Regions from separate parts of the Cupriavidus sp. 2TAF22 genome, predicted to be linked through region 2. Evidence: riboswitches for the same ligand, from Rfam matches in the RefSeq annotation. Region 2 holds a riboswitch; the other holds the start of a gene.
What was found. A riboswitch is a leader RNA that binds a small molecule or an ion and turns the genes downstream of it on or off. The one in region 2 is predicted to bind cobalamin.

Region 1: linked by a shared signal. The riboswitch ahead of AB4Z48_RS14560 (TonB-dependent receptor) and the one ahead of AB4Z48_RS36685 (TonB-dependent receptor plug domain-containing protein) in region 2 are both predicted to bind cobalamin.

What each region holds. Positions count from the first base shown of each region.
Region 1 is NZ_JBFRFX010000010.1:176,333-183,749, forward strand. It holds gene AB4Z48_RS14550 (DUF2501 domain-containing protein) at 97-558, shown strand; gene AB4Z48_RS14555 (methyl-accepting chemotaxis protein) at 603-2,159, opposite strand; cobalamin riboswitch at 2,451-2,708, shown strand; gene AB4Z48_RS14560 (TonB-dependent receptor) at 2,834-5,086, shown strand; gene AB4Z48_RS14565 (PepSY domain-containing protein) at 5,098-6,618, shown strand; gene AB4Z48_RS14570 (HoxN/HupN/NixA family nickel/cobalt transporter) at 6,648-7,417, shown strand, end outside.
Region 2 is NZ_JBFRFX010000058.1:18,001-25,417, forward strand. It holds gene AB4Z48_RS36680 (FecCD family ABC transporter permease) at 1-362, opposite strand, end outside; gene AB4Z48_RS36685 (TonB-dependent receptor plug domain-containing protein) at 378-2,318, opposite strand; cobalamin riboswitch at 2,401-2,646, opposite strand; gene AB4Z48_RS36690 (hypothetical protein) at 2,866-3,210, shown strand; gene AB4Z48_RS36695 (cell division protein ZapA) at 3,207-3,548, shown strand; RNA gene ssrS (6S RNA) at 3,860-4,066, shown strand; gene AB4Z48_RS36705 (hypothetical protein) at 4,084-4,281, opposite strand; gene AB4Z48_RS36710 (EVE domain-containing protein) at 4,323-4,817, shown strand; partial or broken gene AB4Z48_RS36715 (sulfite exporter TauE/SafE family protein) at 4,969-5,779, shown strand; gene AB4Z48_RS36720 (SIMPL domain-containing protein) at 5,890-6,591, shown strand; gene AB4Z48_RS36725 (nucleotidyltransferase family protein) at 6,551-7,207, opposite strand; gene AB4Z48_RS36730 (XdhC family protein) at 7,204-7,417, opposite strand, start outside.

The sequences.
Region 1 (7,417 bases), on a different contig from region 2:
CCGCGGGCTGGGTCGCGCCCGTGCACCCGTGGCGATGGCCTGCCCGCCACGCACTATATTGGAAGCTGCCATGATCCCACCCCGGAGGAAGACCGCATGAAATCCAGCATCTACCGCATCACTGCCGTGTCGATCCTGCTCGCCGGCCTGCTGCCGGCGGCCGCGATCCACGCGCAGATCGGCGACATGCTCAAGGGAGCCACGCAGGGCGGAGGAAGCAGCACCGGCGGCCTGGGCGGCCTCGCCGGCAGCCTGGGCGGCGGCATGCCTTCGCTGCAATCGCTGAGTTCCGGCAGCATCGGCAATGTGGCCGGTGTGCTGGAGTATTGCGTCAAGAACAACTACCTCGGCGGCGGCGGCGCTTCGTCCGTCAAGGACCAGCTGATGGGCAAGCTCGGCGGCTCGGCGACATCGGACCCCGGCTACACGGACGGCGCCAAGGGAATACTCAGCAGCAGCGACGGCAACAAGTTCGACCTCAGCGGCGGCGGCCTCAAGGATCAGGTCACCAAGCAGGTCTGCGACAAGATCCTGGCGCAGGGCAAGTCGCTGCTATAGGGATAGGGCCGGGCGCGCAAACGGCGCGCGCCCGGCCCGCGCACTCATGCCGGCACGAGGCGGAAGGCGGACACCGCATGGTGCAGCGCGCCGGCCTGGTCTTCGAGCGAGGCCGCGGCCGCGCTGGCCTGCTCCACCAGCGCTGCGTTCTGCTGCGTCATCTGGTCCATCTGCGAGACCGCGCGGTTGACCTCCTCGATGCCGGTGCGCTGTTCGGCCGTGGCCGAGGCGATGCCGTCCATGATGGCGGTCACGCGGCCCACCGCGTTGACGATCTCGGCCATGGTCTGGCCGGCCTGCTCGACCAGGGCGGAGCCGCTGTCGACCTGCCCCACCGATTCCACGATCAAGGTCTTGATTTCCTTGGCGGCACCCGCGCTGCGCTGCGCGAGGTTGCGCACCTCGCCGGCCACCACGGCGAAGCCGCGGCCCTGCTCGCCGGCACGCGCGGCTTCCACCGCTGCATTGAGCGCGAGGATATTGGTCTGGAAGGCGATGCCGTCGATCACGCCGATGATGTCGTTGATCTTGCGCGAGCTGGCAGTGATGCCGCGCATCTTGGCCACGACCTCGCTCACCACGCTGCCGCCCTGCTGCGCGATCTGCGCGGCATCGGCCACGTACTGGCTGGCCTCGGCGGCGTTGTCGGCGTTCTGGCGCACGGTGGCGGTGATCTGCTCCATGCTGGCGGCGGTCTGCTCCAGCGAGGCCGCCTGCTGCTCGGTGCGGCTCGACAGGTCGGTGTTGCCGGCGGCGATCTGCTGCGCGGCGGCGCTGATGGAATCGGCCGACTGCTGGATGCCCGCCACCGTGCCGGCAAGCTGGTCGCGCATATGGCCGATGGCGTACATCAGGCTGGCATTGTCATCCGGGGCGGTGTCGGCACGCACCGTGAGGTCGCCGCCGGCCATGCGCAGCGCCAGCGCCGCCGCCGCAGCGGGCTCGCCACCGACCGAGCGCTGGATGCTGCGGATCAGCAGCGTGGCCACCACCGAGATCACGATGCCGAGCAGCACCAGCAGGCCAAGCGACTGATACAGGGAAGCGCGGAACTGTGCCTGCACATCATCCATATAGGTGCCGGCGACGAGATCCCAGCCCCACGGCTTGTAGCGGGCCACGTAGCCGATCTTGGGGCTGGCCTGGTCGCTGCCGGGCTTGGGCCACCAGTAGTCCAGGTGTCCCGCGCCCTCGGGCGACGCGCCACGCGCGGCAATCTCGACGTACAAGGCATTGCCCTTGGCATCCTTGAAGTCGATCATGTTCTTGCCGTTGAGCTTGGCGTTGATCGGATGCATCACCAGCACCGAATCCGCGCCGACGATGGTGATATAGCCATCCTTGCCGTAGCGCTGCGCGGCGATGCGGGCGATGGCCTGCGCACGGGCTTCGTCTTCGGTCATCTTGCCCAGGCGCGCCTGCTCGGCGTAGTCACGCACCAGCGACAGCGACATGTCGACCACGTTGGCCAGTTCGCCGCGACGGTCCGCCATCTGCAGTTGCCGGGTCTGGAAGGCGTGCGTCACGGTCAGCAGCAGCAGGCCGAGCCAGGCCAGCACGAGGGGGATCCACAGCTTTTTTCGCAGGGTCAGGTGATTCATGGAAGGGTTCGCTTTATATCCAGGCATGCGCCGGCGATGCAAAAGGCACGCGGCATGCACGGATATCGGAGCGCACCTTGTCTTCTTTAGCGCTGCGTGCGGCATCTCCGCAAGAAGCCACCAGGATGCGGACGGAATGGCGCATAAAGCACCAAAATCGCGCCGCAGATCGCCATCCCGGTGCACCACCGCCCCGGTGTGCGTGATCACAACGAAGGGCCAGGCCACCAGGCAAGCACAGTAGAAATCCCGTTACAATCGCGGTCGCTTTCCACATTGCTCCTGCAATTGGATTGCAACAGGTTCGAAGGTGCCCCCGCCGCGCGACACGCGGCGAGGGTTAAACGGGAAACAGGTGCGCCGCCATGTGCGCGGCAAATCCTGTGCTGCCCCCGCAACGGTCAGCAGGTAGAAAGGTGTCACGCCGGGCCCACAGGCCGCGGCAGCCACTGCGCGTCGGAACGCGTGGGAAGGCGGCACCCTGGACGCGCCCAAGCGGCAGTGCGTCCCCCTGCGAGCCCGGATACCGGCCTTGCGAACGATCACCGAGGCTGCGGACGGGCGGCAAGGCGTGAGGCTGCCGGGCATGCGTCCCGGCGCCATTGCGCGCGCGTCCGTGGCTTGTTCGTTCATTGCCGCGGGCGGGGTCGCCTGCGGCTCACGATGGAAAGTCCATGCCCGCGCGCTCCCGTTTCACCCGCACCGCCCCGCCCGGCCCTGTCCGGCCCCGGTTTTCCCCCACCCGCCGCAAGCTGGCCCGCGGTTGTGCGCTGGCACTGTCGCTGGGGGCCTTTGCCGGCGCCGGCGCGGAGGCCGCCCGGGCCGCCGAAGACACCGAAGCACCCGGCCGCGCGCATGCGCAGCCGGCACCGAAAGACGCCGCCGTGCTGCCGCCGGTGGTGATCAGCAGCGCGGCGGCGCTGCCCGGCCTGTCGCTGTCGGAACCTGCCAGTACCGCCAGCCGGCTGGGACTGACGCCGCTCGAGACCCCGGCCAGCGTGGAGGTGCTGCCCGGCGAGGTGATCCGCGAGCGCGGCGACCTGACCGTGAGCGACGCCGTGTCCCGCGCCACCGGCATCATCGCCAACGGCGCCCCCGGCAACGGCGGCACCGCGCTGACCGCGCGCGGCTTCTCGGGCCAGGGCTCGGTGATGCAACTCTACGACGGCACGCGCCTCTACGTGGCGGCCGGCACGGTGACCTTCCCCTTCGATACCTGGTCGGTTGACCGCATCGAGGTGCTGCGCGGCGCGGCGTCGGTCATGTATGGCGAGGGCGCCATCGGCGGCGTGGTCAACGTGATTCCCAAGAAGCCGATGCGCGCGCCGATCACCAACGAGCTGCAGCTCACCGGCGGCACCCAGCGGACGGCGCGCGCGGCCTTCGACACCGGCGGCGCGGTCAACGACAACCTCTCCTACCGCTTCAATGTCAACTACGGACGCTCCGCCGGCTGGGTGGAACGCGGCGAATCGCGCAACGTGGCCGTATCCGCCGCGGTGCGGCTCGACGTCTCGCCGGAGTTCAATGTCACGCTGTCCTATGACGACGGCGACCAGCACCCGATGCGCTATTTCGGTACGCCGCTGGTCAACGGCAGCCTGGATACGTCGCTGCGCACGAAGAACTACAACGTGGGCGACAGCGAGATCACCTACCGCGACCGCTGGACGCGCCTGGCCGCGCAATGGCARCCGAACGAACGCGTGACCGTGCGCAACCAGTTCTACTACCTCACCAGCCAGCGCCACTGGCGCGATGCCGAGTCCTACACCTTCCTCCCCGCCTCCGGCCAGGTGCGCCGCACCGACTACCTGGAAATCCTGCACGACCAGGAACAGGTAGGCGACCGCGCCGACCTGAAGATCGACGGGCAGCTGTTCGGCATGGCCAACACCGCCACGGTGGGCTTCGACGTCAACCGCATCAACTTCACCCACAGCAACAACTCGCCCTACGGCGGCACGTCCACCGTCAACGCCTATCAGTTCGATCCGGGCCAGTTCTTCAGCCCGCCGGGGGTGGTCACTTCGCCGCGCTACCGCACCCACACCACGCAAGCCGCCCTGTTCGGCGAGGACCGCCTCAAGCTCACGCAGCAGTGGTCGGTGATAGGCGGCGTGCGCTTCGACCATGCCCAGCTCGAGCGCGGCAACCTGCTCACTGGCGACGACTGGACCCGCAACTTCAACAACGTGACGTGGCGCGCCGGCACGGTCTACGAGCTCACGCCGAAGCTGTCGGTCTACGCGCAGTACGCCACCGCCACCGATCCGCTCGGCGCGCTGATCACCACCTCGGACGCGCAGAAGGACTTCAAGCTCGCCACCGGCCGGCAGATCGAGGCCGGCATCAAGCAATCGTTCTGGGACCAGCGCGGCGAATGGACCTTCGCCGCGTACCAGATCGTGAAGAAGAACCTGCTCACGCGCGACGCCAGCAACCCGGCGCTGACGGTGCAGGTAGGCGAGCAGTCCTCGCGCGGGCTGGAAGCCTCCCTCAGCATCGAACTCATGCGCGGCCTGCGCGTGGACGCCAACGGCACCGTGCTGCGCGCGCGCTATGACGATTTCGCCGAAAGCGTGAACGGCGCGCTGGTCTCGCGCAACGGCAATGTGCCGACTGGCGTGCCGCAGCAGGCGGCCAACCTGTGGCTGACCTGGGCCTTCGCGCCGCAGTGGCAGGTGGGCAGCGGCCTGCGCTATGTGGGCCGGCGCTATACCAACAACGCCAACACCACGGCCATGCCCTCGTACACCGTGGTGGACGCCTCGCTGCAGTGGCGCGTGTCGCGCAAGACGGCGCTGGCGCTGCGCGTGTACAACCTGTTCAACCGCAACTACGCCGAGACCTCCGGCAACAGCGGCGGGCAGTGGCTGCTGGGGCGGCCGCGCGCGGCAGAGTTGTCGGCCAACTTCTACTTCTAGGCATGGCCACGATGCGCCGCCCGGGGTCCTGGCGGGAGCGCGGCTGGCGCTTCACGCGACGCTGGCTCTACCTGATCCACCGCTGGGCCGGCATCGCCGGCTGCCTGCTGATCGCGATGTGGTTTCTCTCGGGCCTGGTCATGATGTACGTGGCCTTTCCCGCGCTGACCGATGCAGAACGCCTCGCCGGCCTGCCGCCGCTGGACCTGCCCGCGGTGCGGGTCACGCCGGCCGCCGCCATGGCCAGCGCCGGCCTGGAGCGCTTCCCGCGCAGCCTGCGCCTGGAGATGATGGGCACCCAGCCGGTCTACCGCATGGTCGACTGGCGCGGCACGCCGCACACGGTCTCCGCGCGCGACGGCGCGCCCATCGGGCAGGTGGATGCCGCCACCGCGCAGGACATCGCCGCGCGCTTCGCCCGTGTGGGCAAGGCACGCTGGGTCGAGACCGCCGAGCGCGACCAGTGGACCGTGCCCAACGGCCTGAACGCCTGGCGCCCGCTGCACCGCATCGCGCTGGACGACGATGCCGGCACCGAACTGTACGTGTCCGCGCGCACCGGCGAAGTCATGCGCGACACCAGGCGCGCCGAGCGCTTCTGGAACTGGCTGGGCGCGGTGCCGCACTGGCTGTACTTCACGCCGGTGCGCGCCGATCCCCCGCTGTGGCGGCAGGTGGTGCTGTGGACCTCCGGCGTGTGCATGGCCGTGGCGGTGAGCGGCATCTGGATCGGCTGGCTGCGGCTGCGCGTGCAGCGCCGCTTTGCGCATGGCAGCGCGGGCGGCACCTCGCCCTACCACGGCTGGATGGCCTGGCACCATGTCGCCGGGCTGGGCGGCGCGCTGTTCCTGCTGGCATGGCTGGCCAGCGGCTGGCTCTCGGTCAACCCCAACCAGTGGTTCCCGGGGCGGAATTTCGACCAGGCCGCGCTCGAGCGCTATGCGGGACAGACCTTGCCGCGCTTTGCCGATCTGGACGGCAGCGCGCTGGCCAGCCAGTTGCGCGCCGCCGGGCGACCGCGCGAAATCCGCATGACGTGGCAGGCAGGCCAGCCGGTGCTGCTGGTGGCGACCGCGGCGCAGGACGGCCTCGCCTATCGCGCCGATACCGGCGCCGCGCTCGCGCCAACCGGCGAGCGGCTCACCGCAGCTGCCGCCAGCCTGGTGCCCGGGGCCGGCATCGCCGGGAGCGAACTGCTGACGCAGCCGGACGACTACTGGTACAGCCATCACCAGCCGCGCAAGCTGCCCGTGCTGCGGGTACGCTTCGACGACGCCGCCGCCACCTGGGCCTATCTCGACGCCACCAACGGCAGCCTGCTCGGCCGCAGCGACGGCAGCCGGCGCGCCTACCGCTGGCTGTTCAACGCGGCGCACAGCTGGGACCTGGGCTGGCTGCTGCGGCACCGGCCCGCGTGGGACATTGCCGTGTGGGCGCTGTCCGCCGCCGGGCTCCTCATCTCCGTCAGCGGCGTGGTGATAGGCTGGCGGCGCCTGTTCCGCCCCCGTCGCCGCGCCGGGACACAACGCTGACCGATTCGCACTAGATCACAGAACCGACCATGCTCCGCTTCCTCGCCAGCATCTTCAACGACCAGCACGCCGACGTACGGCGCAAGGTCATCGCCTTGTACGCCTTCCTGATCGCCGCCAATGTCGGCGCCTGGATCTGGGCGCTGGCCGCCTTCCGCGACCACCCCATGCTGCTGGCCTCGGCCGTGCTCGCCTACTCGCTGGGACTGCGCCACGCCGTGGACGCCGACCATATCGCCGCCATCGACAACGTCACGCGCAAGCTGATGCAGGAAGGCAAGCGTCCGGTCGCGGTCGGCTTCTTCTTTTCGCTCGGGCACTCCACCGTGGTCACGCTGATGTCGATCGGCATCGCCGTGGCCGCCGCCGCGCTGCAGACCCGCTTCGCCGACATGAAGGCCGTGGGCGGCATGATCGGCACCAGCGTGTCGGCACTGTTCCTGTTCCTGCTGGCCTTCTTCAACCTGCTGATCCTGATCTCGGTGTGGCGCGCCTTCCGCGCCGTCAGGCGCGGCGAAGCGCTCAAGGAGCAAGACCTGGACCTGCTGCTCAACAACCGCGGCTTCCTTGCGCGGCTGTTCCGCCCGCTGTTCCGCCTTGCCAGCCGCAGCTGGCACCTGTTTCCCATGGGCCTGCTGTTCGGCCTCGGCTTCGACACCGCGACCGAAGTGGCCCTGTTCGGCCTGTCCGCCGCGGAGGCCGCCAAGGGCGTGCCGTTCTGGACCATCATGGTGTTCCCCGCGCTGTTTACGGCGGGCATGTCGCTGGTGGACACCACCGACGGCATCCTGATGCTCGG
Region 2 (7,417 bases):
GCGCCGCCGGCGGCGCCGGCCTGCACCGTCCACAGCGGCCACGTCATCAGCATGGCGCCCAGCGCGCCGGTGGCCGCGCCGCCGGACACGCCCAGCACATAGGGTTCGGCCAGCGGATTGCGCAGCAGCACCTGCATCAGGGCGCCGGTGAGAGCCAGCAGGCCGCCACAGGCGAAAGCCGCCGCCGCGCGCGGCAGGCGCAGCTCGCGCACGATGGCGCTGGCGGTATCGGTGCTGCCGCCGGCCAGCGCACCCCACACCTGGGCGCCGCTGAGCGACACGCTGCCCACTGCCAGCGACAGCAGGAACACCGCCACGCCGGCGGCGGCGAGCATCAGCCAGACGGCAAGCGCGCGCCGCATCTCAGGCCGCCGCCATCAGCGCTGGCGCCATCCCAGCGTGATAAAGCCGGCGCGCCCCTGCGTGTTGTACGGGTAGGCGAGCTGGTAGTTCTTGTCGAACAGGTTTTCCACACGGGCGGCGACGAACCATTGCTTGTCGATGTTGTAGCGGGCATTGAGGTTGACGATACCGTATCCGCCCAGGGTGCGCGAGCCGCTGTCCATGCGCGCCGACGAAATGATCCACTCCCCGCCGAAGCGGAAGTCACCGAACTGGCGGCCCACGTCGAACGCGGCATGGCGGCGCGCGCGGCGCAGCAGCTGCGTATTGCTTTGCTCGTCCACCGGGTTCTGGAACGTCACGCTGGCGCCGACATCGGTGCCCATCAGCCTGGCGCGCCACGAGGCTTCGATGCCCTGCACCTTGGCCTTGTTGATATTCTGCGCCAGGAACAGGCCGTTGGGCTGCAGCGCCGAAGTGATCAGGTTGTCGTAGCGGGTCTGGAACGCGGTCACGCGCAGCAGGCCGGCGCTGTCGGTACTGTACTGCGCGCCCAGCTCGACCGACTTGGCACGCTCGGGGTTGATGCCGGGCTGGCCAAAGTTGGGAAAATAGAGCTCGTTGAAGGTGGGCGCGCGGAATGCGTTGCTGGCATTGGCAATCAGCTTGAACGCATCGGTCAGGTTATAGCCGTAGCCCGCGAAGTAGCTGGCCTGGCTGCCGAAGTCCGAGTAGTGATCGTTGCGCACATTGAGCTGCAGCTGGTGCTTGCCCAGGCGGCCATCGTAGCCGCCAAACACCGAGGCGATATTGCGCACGGGCGCGGTGTAGGCGCTGGAATCCAGTTCCTGCTGCGCGTACTCGGCGCCGAACAGCAGCGTATGCGTGGGCGCCAGTGCGTACTCGTTCTGCCAGGTGTACTGGCGGTTGCGCGTATTGAAGCGGCTGTCGAACAGGCCGTTCTTGGTGGTGTTGCTGCGGTCCTCGCTCTGCGCCACCTTGAAATGCGTACTCCAGTCCCGGCCCAGCTTGCCGTTAACGAAACCCGATACCGTGTACAGCTCGCTGTTCATCCACCAGACGTCGGTGGGCTTTCCCGTGGTGCTGTCGTAGGACAGCTTGCTCTTTGAATAGTAGGCCGTCACTCCCGCATCCCAGTCGCTGGTGAAGCGGTGCTTGACCTGGCCCGATACGCTCTTGTTGTCGTACGGGTTGTCGTTGGGATTGGCCTTGGGCTGCTGCTGGGTGTTGACCGACGAGAAGCCGTCGGTCTTGATGGCCGAGCCGGTGATATTGAACGAGGTATCGCCGATCTGGCCGCCGTAGCCCGCCGTGCCCTGCCGCGTATTGTTGCTGCCATACTCGATCTGCGCATTGGCCGCCGGGGGCTGCCCGGCGCCGCTCTTGGTAAAGATCTGCACCACGCCGCCAATGGCGTCCGAGCCGTAGAGCGCCGACACATTGCCCCGCACCACTTCGATATGGTCGATCTGGTCGGGCAGAATATTGGCCAGCTGGGCCGTGCCGCTGCTGACCGAGGAAACGCGCACGCCGTCGATCAGGATCAGCGTCTGGTTGGAGTTGGCGCCGCGCATGAACAGGCTGGTGTTGGCGCCAAGGCCGCCGTTGGTGGCGAACTCCACGCCGGCCTGCGAGCGCAGCAGCGTGCGCAGGTCCAGCGCCTGCGAATTGACGATGTCCTGCTGCGTCACCACGGTGGTGTGCGGCAGCGCCTCGGTCAGCGACTGGGCCGTGCGGGTGGCGGTGACCACTACCGGCGTCAGCTGCGCGGCGGCAGGCTGCGCCGCGGGTTCCGGCACGGGCTCCGGGGCGGACTGGGCATGGACAAGGCCGGGCGCGCCGGCGGCGAGCAAGGCAAGCAGCGCGACGGGCAAAGGCCGTAGGACAAGTGCGTGGGTGGACTGGCGGGACGCCGGCAATGCCGGGCGGCTCGACCTGGAAGACGATGAGCGCATGATGCGAAGAGGGAGAGAGCAGCCTGGTCCGTTCCCCCGCGGACCGTCTGGCGATGAAGCGCGCCACTGCTCCTGCGGAAAGTGGCGCACTCTCGTTCAGGCCGGTATCCGGGCTGGCGACACTGGTCCGACCGCCTTCCCGGACCTTGCGGTTCAGTGGCAGATGGGCCGGCCCTGCGATTCTTGCGATCGCGGTCGCTTACCGTTGCGGGGGCAGCACAGGTTGGCACGCCTGCGCCCTGGCGGCGCAGGCTGGCTCCCTGTTTCCCGTTGAACTGCAACCCTGTAGTGAACAGAACTGCGAGCACCTGGAACGTGCGCGAGTGTAGGCAGTTTCAAGGCGAGCGTCAATGACGCCCGCCGGCATCCCCCAAGCCAGGCGCAAACGCGCGGAAGCGGGCAGAAAATGGCCGCCACGGCGCCCGTTGGGCGACGTTGCGTGCAACTTCGGCGCGCTGGCCCGGTCACACCGGGCTGCTTTCGCCATCCGCCCGATAGCGCTTGGGCTAGAATCCCAAAACCCGAGACCCTAGATATGACAGGCTCCATGCTCAACGAACTCGAACAACTCGCCGCCAAGATCGGACGCGTGCTGCACCACGCCGACACCCTTGCCGCCGAGAACCAGCGCCTGCGCGAGGAGATCGAACGCCTGCAGGCCGAAGCCAGCCAGCTGCGCGGCGATCGCGAGGCCATGGCAGCCGACCGCGAGCTGCTCAATATCAAGATCGAGGAAGCGCAGCTGCGCATCCAGTCGATCCTCGACAAACTCCCCACCGCCAGCGACGCCCGCCAGCTCGACCTGCTGGGCGACGGCGACTCGGCCGGCCACGCGGCCAGCGCCCATACCGCTGACAGCGCCCACACCAAGGCACCCGGAGAAAACGCATGAGCAACAAGCAAGTCGAAGTCAACATCGCCGGCCAGTCCTACCGCTTCGCCATCGCGCCCGACAACGAGGCCGCGCTGCTCGAGGCCGTCGCCCTGGTAGACGACCAGATGACCCGCCTCAAGGGCGGCGTTTCCGCCAAGGGCGTGGAACGTGTCGCCGTGATGGCCGCGATCAGCATCGCCTCGGACCTGCTATCGCTCAAGCGCAAGCAGCAGGAAGACGGCACCATCCCGGTGGACGCCGTGCGCGCGCGTATCCGCGAGCTCAACGAACGCGCCGACGAGGCCCTGCGCCAGTACGCCCACGTGGGCACCAACGCGCCGGTCTCGCGTGGCTGAACGCGGGTTCGGGTGCGCGCCCGCATGGCGCGGTGCCCCGCACGGCACAGGTATTGCGGCAGGAACGCCACGATGTGCCCGAGGTGCCGCGCGCGCCGGCAAAATGTAACGACGCGCCAAGACGGGCTTGGTATGAAAAGCCCAGAGGTGTATAGTGGAGCCAAGTCGCGCAAAGCCACATAGTCGCGACACCTTAGGTCGGGTTATCGCGCCTGACCGCCGTTTTCATCCCATCCAAGTTAGAAACGGCAAACGTCTGACAGCCTGCGGAAGTATCTGGTCCGGCAGCAAAAAAAGTCAGACGTTTGACAGTTTCCCTGCCTGGTTCGTCAGGATCATATTCCTTGAACCGATAAGCATTTGTTGGTGCGGGACAATGCCGTGTGGGCGAGCGCGTCGCTTGGTTCATAGTCTTCGGACTCCCTGATTCAGTGATGTACCCAAAATACGGCTTCCGCAGCCACTCTGAACCTCACTTGGGTTCAGGATGCCGATCCAGCGGCCGAGGCGGGGACCCCTACAAAGGGCGGTGGTTTCAGACCACCGCCCTTTTCTTTTTGCGTTTCCTTTTTGCGCTCTCCTTGCGCGCGGGCTCGCGATGCCGCCACGCGGCGGCATGCATTTGCGCAGGGAGCTCCGGCGCGCGCGAGAACTGCCGGCGTGCCTGGTTTTCCGCATGATTTTCCGCATCGTTTCCCGCATGGTTTTCTTTTGGCCGGGCTTGCTGCACCATAGCGCTGTCGCCAACGCCACTCCGCCGTGAGCCACAAGCCAATGAGCCGATCCTCGCAAGCCACTGCCGCCGACCGGGCCCGCCAGTACTGGCTGATGAAATCGGAACCGGACGAGGCCAGCATCGATACCCTTGCCGAACGCGGCGCCTTGCCCTGGACCGGTGTGCGCAACTACCAGGCGCGCAATTTCATGCGCGACGCCATGCGCATCGGCGACGGCGTGCTGTTCTATCACTCCTCCTGCCCGCAGCCCGGCATCGCCGGCCTGGCCGAGGTCAGCTCGCAGCCCTACCCCGACCCCACCCAGTTCGACCCCAAGAGCGATTACTACGATGCCGCCGCCAAAGCCGACGCGCCGCGCTGGATGCTGGTGGATGTGCGCTACGTCTCCAAGAGCGCGCTGATCTCGCTGGCCGACCTGCGCGCGCACGAGGAACTCGCGGACATGGCCGTGCTACGCCGCGGCAACCGCCTGTCCATCACGCCGGTGACGCCTGCCGAATGGCGCTTCATCACCACGCGGCTGATGGGTTGAGCCGCGCACAGCTACACGCACCCCCAGCCCCCGGCATCACCCGGGCCACTCAGGTCACTCAGGTCACACCCGCCACACCGGCCGCGCCCCGGCGCTTCGACGCCAGCAACACCAAAAACATCAATAACACCAACAAGGTCGAATCCGCTTCATGAGCTTCTCCCTGATTCCCGGGCTGCTGCTGCTCGGTGCCTTTACTGGCTTCTGCGCCGGCCTGCTCGGCGTCGGTGGCGGCATGCTGATGGTGCCTTTCCTCACGCTGCTGTTCACGTACATGGCCTTCCCGCACGAGGCCATCGTCCATATGGCGATCGCCACCTCGATGGCGACCATCCTGTTTACCTCGCTGTCCTCCGTGCGCGCCCACCACAAGCGCGGCATGGTGCGCTGGGGGCTGGTGCTCGCGCTGGCGCCAGGCATCCTGGTCGGCGGCATGATCGGCGGCGGCAAGGTCTTTGCCGCGCTCAAGACGAGCTGGCTGTCGCTGCTGTTCGCGCTGTTCGTCGGCTTTTCGGCGTGGCAGATGCTGCGCAACCGCAAGCCGGCGCCACACCGCCAGCTGCCCGGCACGCCGGGCATGCTCGGCGCTGGCGGCGTGATCGGCTTTCTCTCCAGCCTCGTGGGTGCCGGCGGCGGCTTTGTCTCGGTGCCGTTCATGACCTGGTGCAACGTTCCCATCCACAATGCGGTGGCCACGTCGGCCGCGCTCGGCTTCCCGATCGCGGTGGCAAGCGTGATCGGCTATGTGTGGAGCGGCCTGGGCCAGGCCGGGCTGCCGCCGGGCTCGCTCGGCTATATCTACCTGCCCGCGCTGGCGGTGATCGCAGTGGCCAGCGTGCTGACCGCGCCGCTGGGCGCGCGCACCGCGCACAGCCTGGACGGCGCAGCTCAAGAAGGTCTTCGCCGGCCTGCTGTTCTGCCTCTCGGCCTATATGTTCTGGAAGGCCTGGCACGCGTTCTAGCACGGCGCAGCGGCCCGGCGGATACATGCAGATACAACGTTGGCCCCGCGTAGCGGAACGATCACCTGCGCCACGCGTCTGATACGCATCGTCTGAACGGGAGAAACTACATGAAACAACTGCTTGCCGCCACGCTGCTCGGTACCGCCGCCATGGTCGCATCCGCCCAGGGCGGTGTCCCGACCCACGATCCGGCGCCGGCCGGCGTGCTGGCGCTGGCCGCCCAGGCCGCCACCGACGTGCCCACCGACGTGGTCCACCTGACCCTTGCCGCCGAGCAGGAAGGCGCCGAGCCGGGTGCGATCTCCTCGGCACTGTCGGCCAAGGCAAAGCAGGTGATCGAGCAGGCCAGGCGCACTTCCGGCGTCCAGGCCGAATCGGGCGGCTTCTCCATCAACCCGTCGACCGACCGCAACGGCCGTATCAGCACCTGGCGCGGGCGCGCCGAGGTGATCCTGCAATCGCGCGATTTCACCGCCGTGTCCAAGCTCGCCGGCCAGCTTTCCAGCCAGATGCAGGTGCAGAGCATCGCCTTCTCGCTCTCGCGCGAAGCACGCCAGGCAGCCGAGGCCAAGCTGACCGAGCAGGCCGTGGCCTCGTTCCGCGGCAAGGCCGACGCCACCACCAAGCTGTTCGGCTACAGCAGCTATTCGATCCGCGAAGTGCAGGTCGGCGATGTCGGCGCGGTGCAGCCGGTGCCACGCATGTATGCGGCCAAGGCCATGATGGCGGACTCGGCGCCGGTGCCGGTCGAAGGCGGCAAGGCGCAGGTCACGGTGACGGTAAACGGCTCGGTGCAGATGCTGAAGTAAGCCGTTCCACGATACGCGCGTAGTCTTCGGGCGTATCCATATCGGTAGTGAAGCGGTCGTGGCCGGCCTCGTGGACGAAGACTTCGTCCGGGTGGTCGGCGATCAGCTTGCGGCAACCCGGGTTCACGTGCCCCGCCACCACCTCGGCCGCATAGCTCGCAGAGAACGCCACCGGGTTGCCGCGCTGCCCCGCGTGCACCGGCACCACGATCGAGCCGCGCGGCATCGTCGCGAAGGCGCGTACCAGCTCCAGGTAATCGGCCGGCTCCAGCAATACCTGGTCGGCCAGGCACACCAGCACCACGCTGCATGGCATGCGCAGCGCGGCCACGCCGGCGGCCACCGATGTCATCTGTCCTTCTTCGTAGCGCGGATTCGGCTGGAAATCGACCGGCAGGCCAGCGAGCGCGCCGATGACCTCGCGGCCCTTGCATCCCGTCACCACCACGACCTCCAGCGGCCGCGCGGCCAGCACCGCGCGCACGGTGCGCCTGACTGCCGGCTCGCCGTCCAGCGGCAGCAGCAGCTTGTGTTGCCCACCCATGCGCGACGACGTGCCCGCGGCCAGTACCACCGCAGAGAAGGCGGGCAGCGCCACATCCGCATGCGCGCTCACGTCGTCTCCCGCACGCCCCGCGCCGCCGGCAGGTATTTCTCCGGTTCGCGCTCGAACTCCACCTTGCAGCCGTCGCAGCAGAAATACACGCGCTGCCCGCCATACTCGACCACATGCCGGGCCGATGCGATATCGACCGTCATGCCGCACACCGGGTTGATGTAGCGGGCCAGTGGCGGTACCGCCGACGCGCCCGGCCCGACCGGCGCC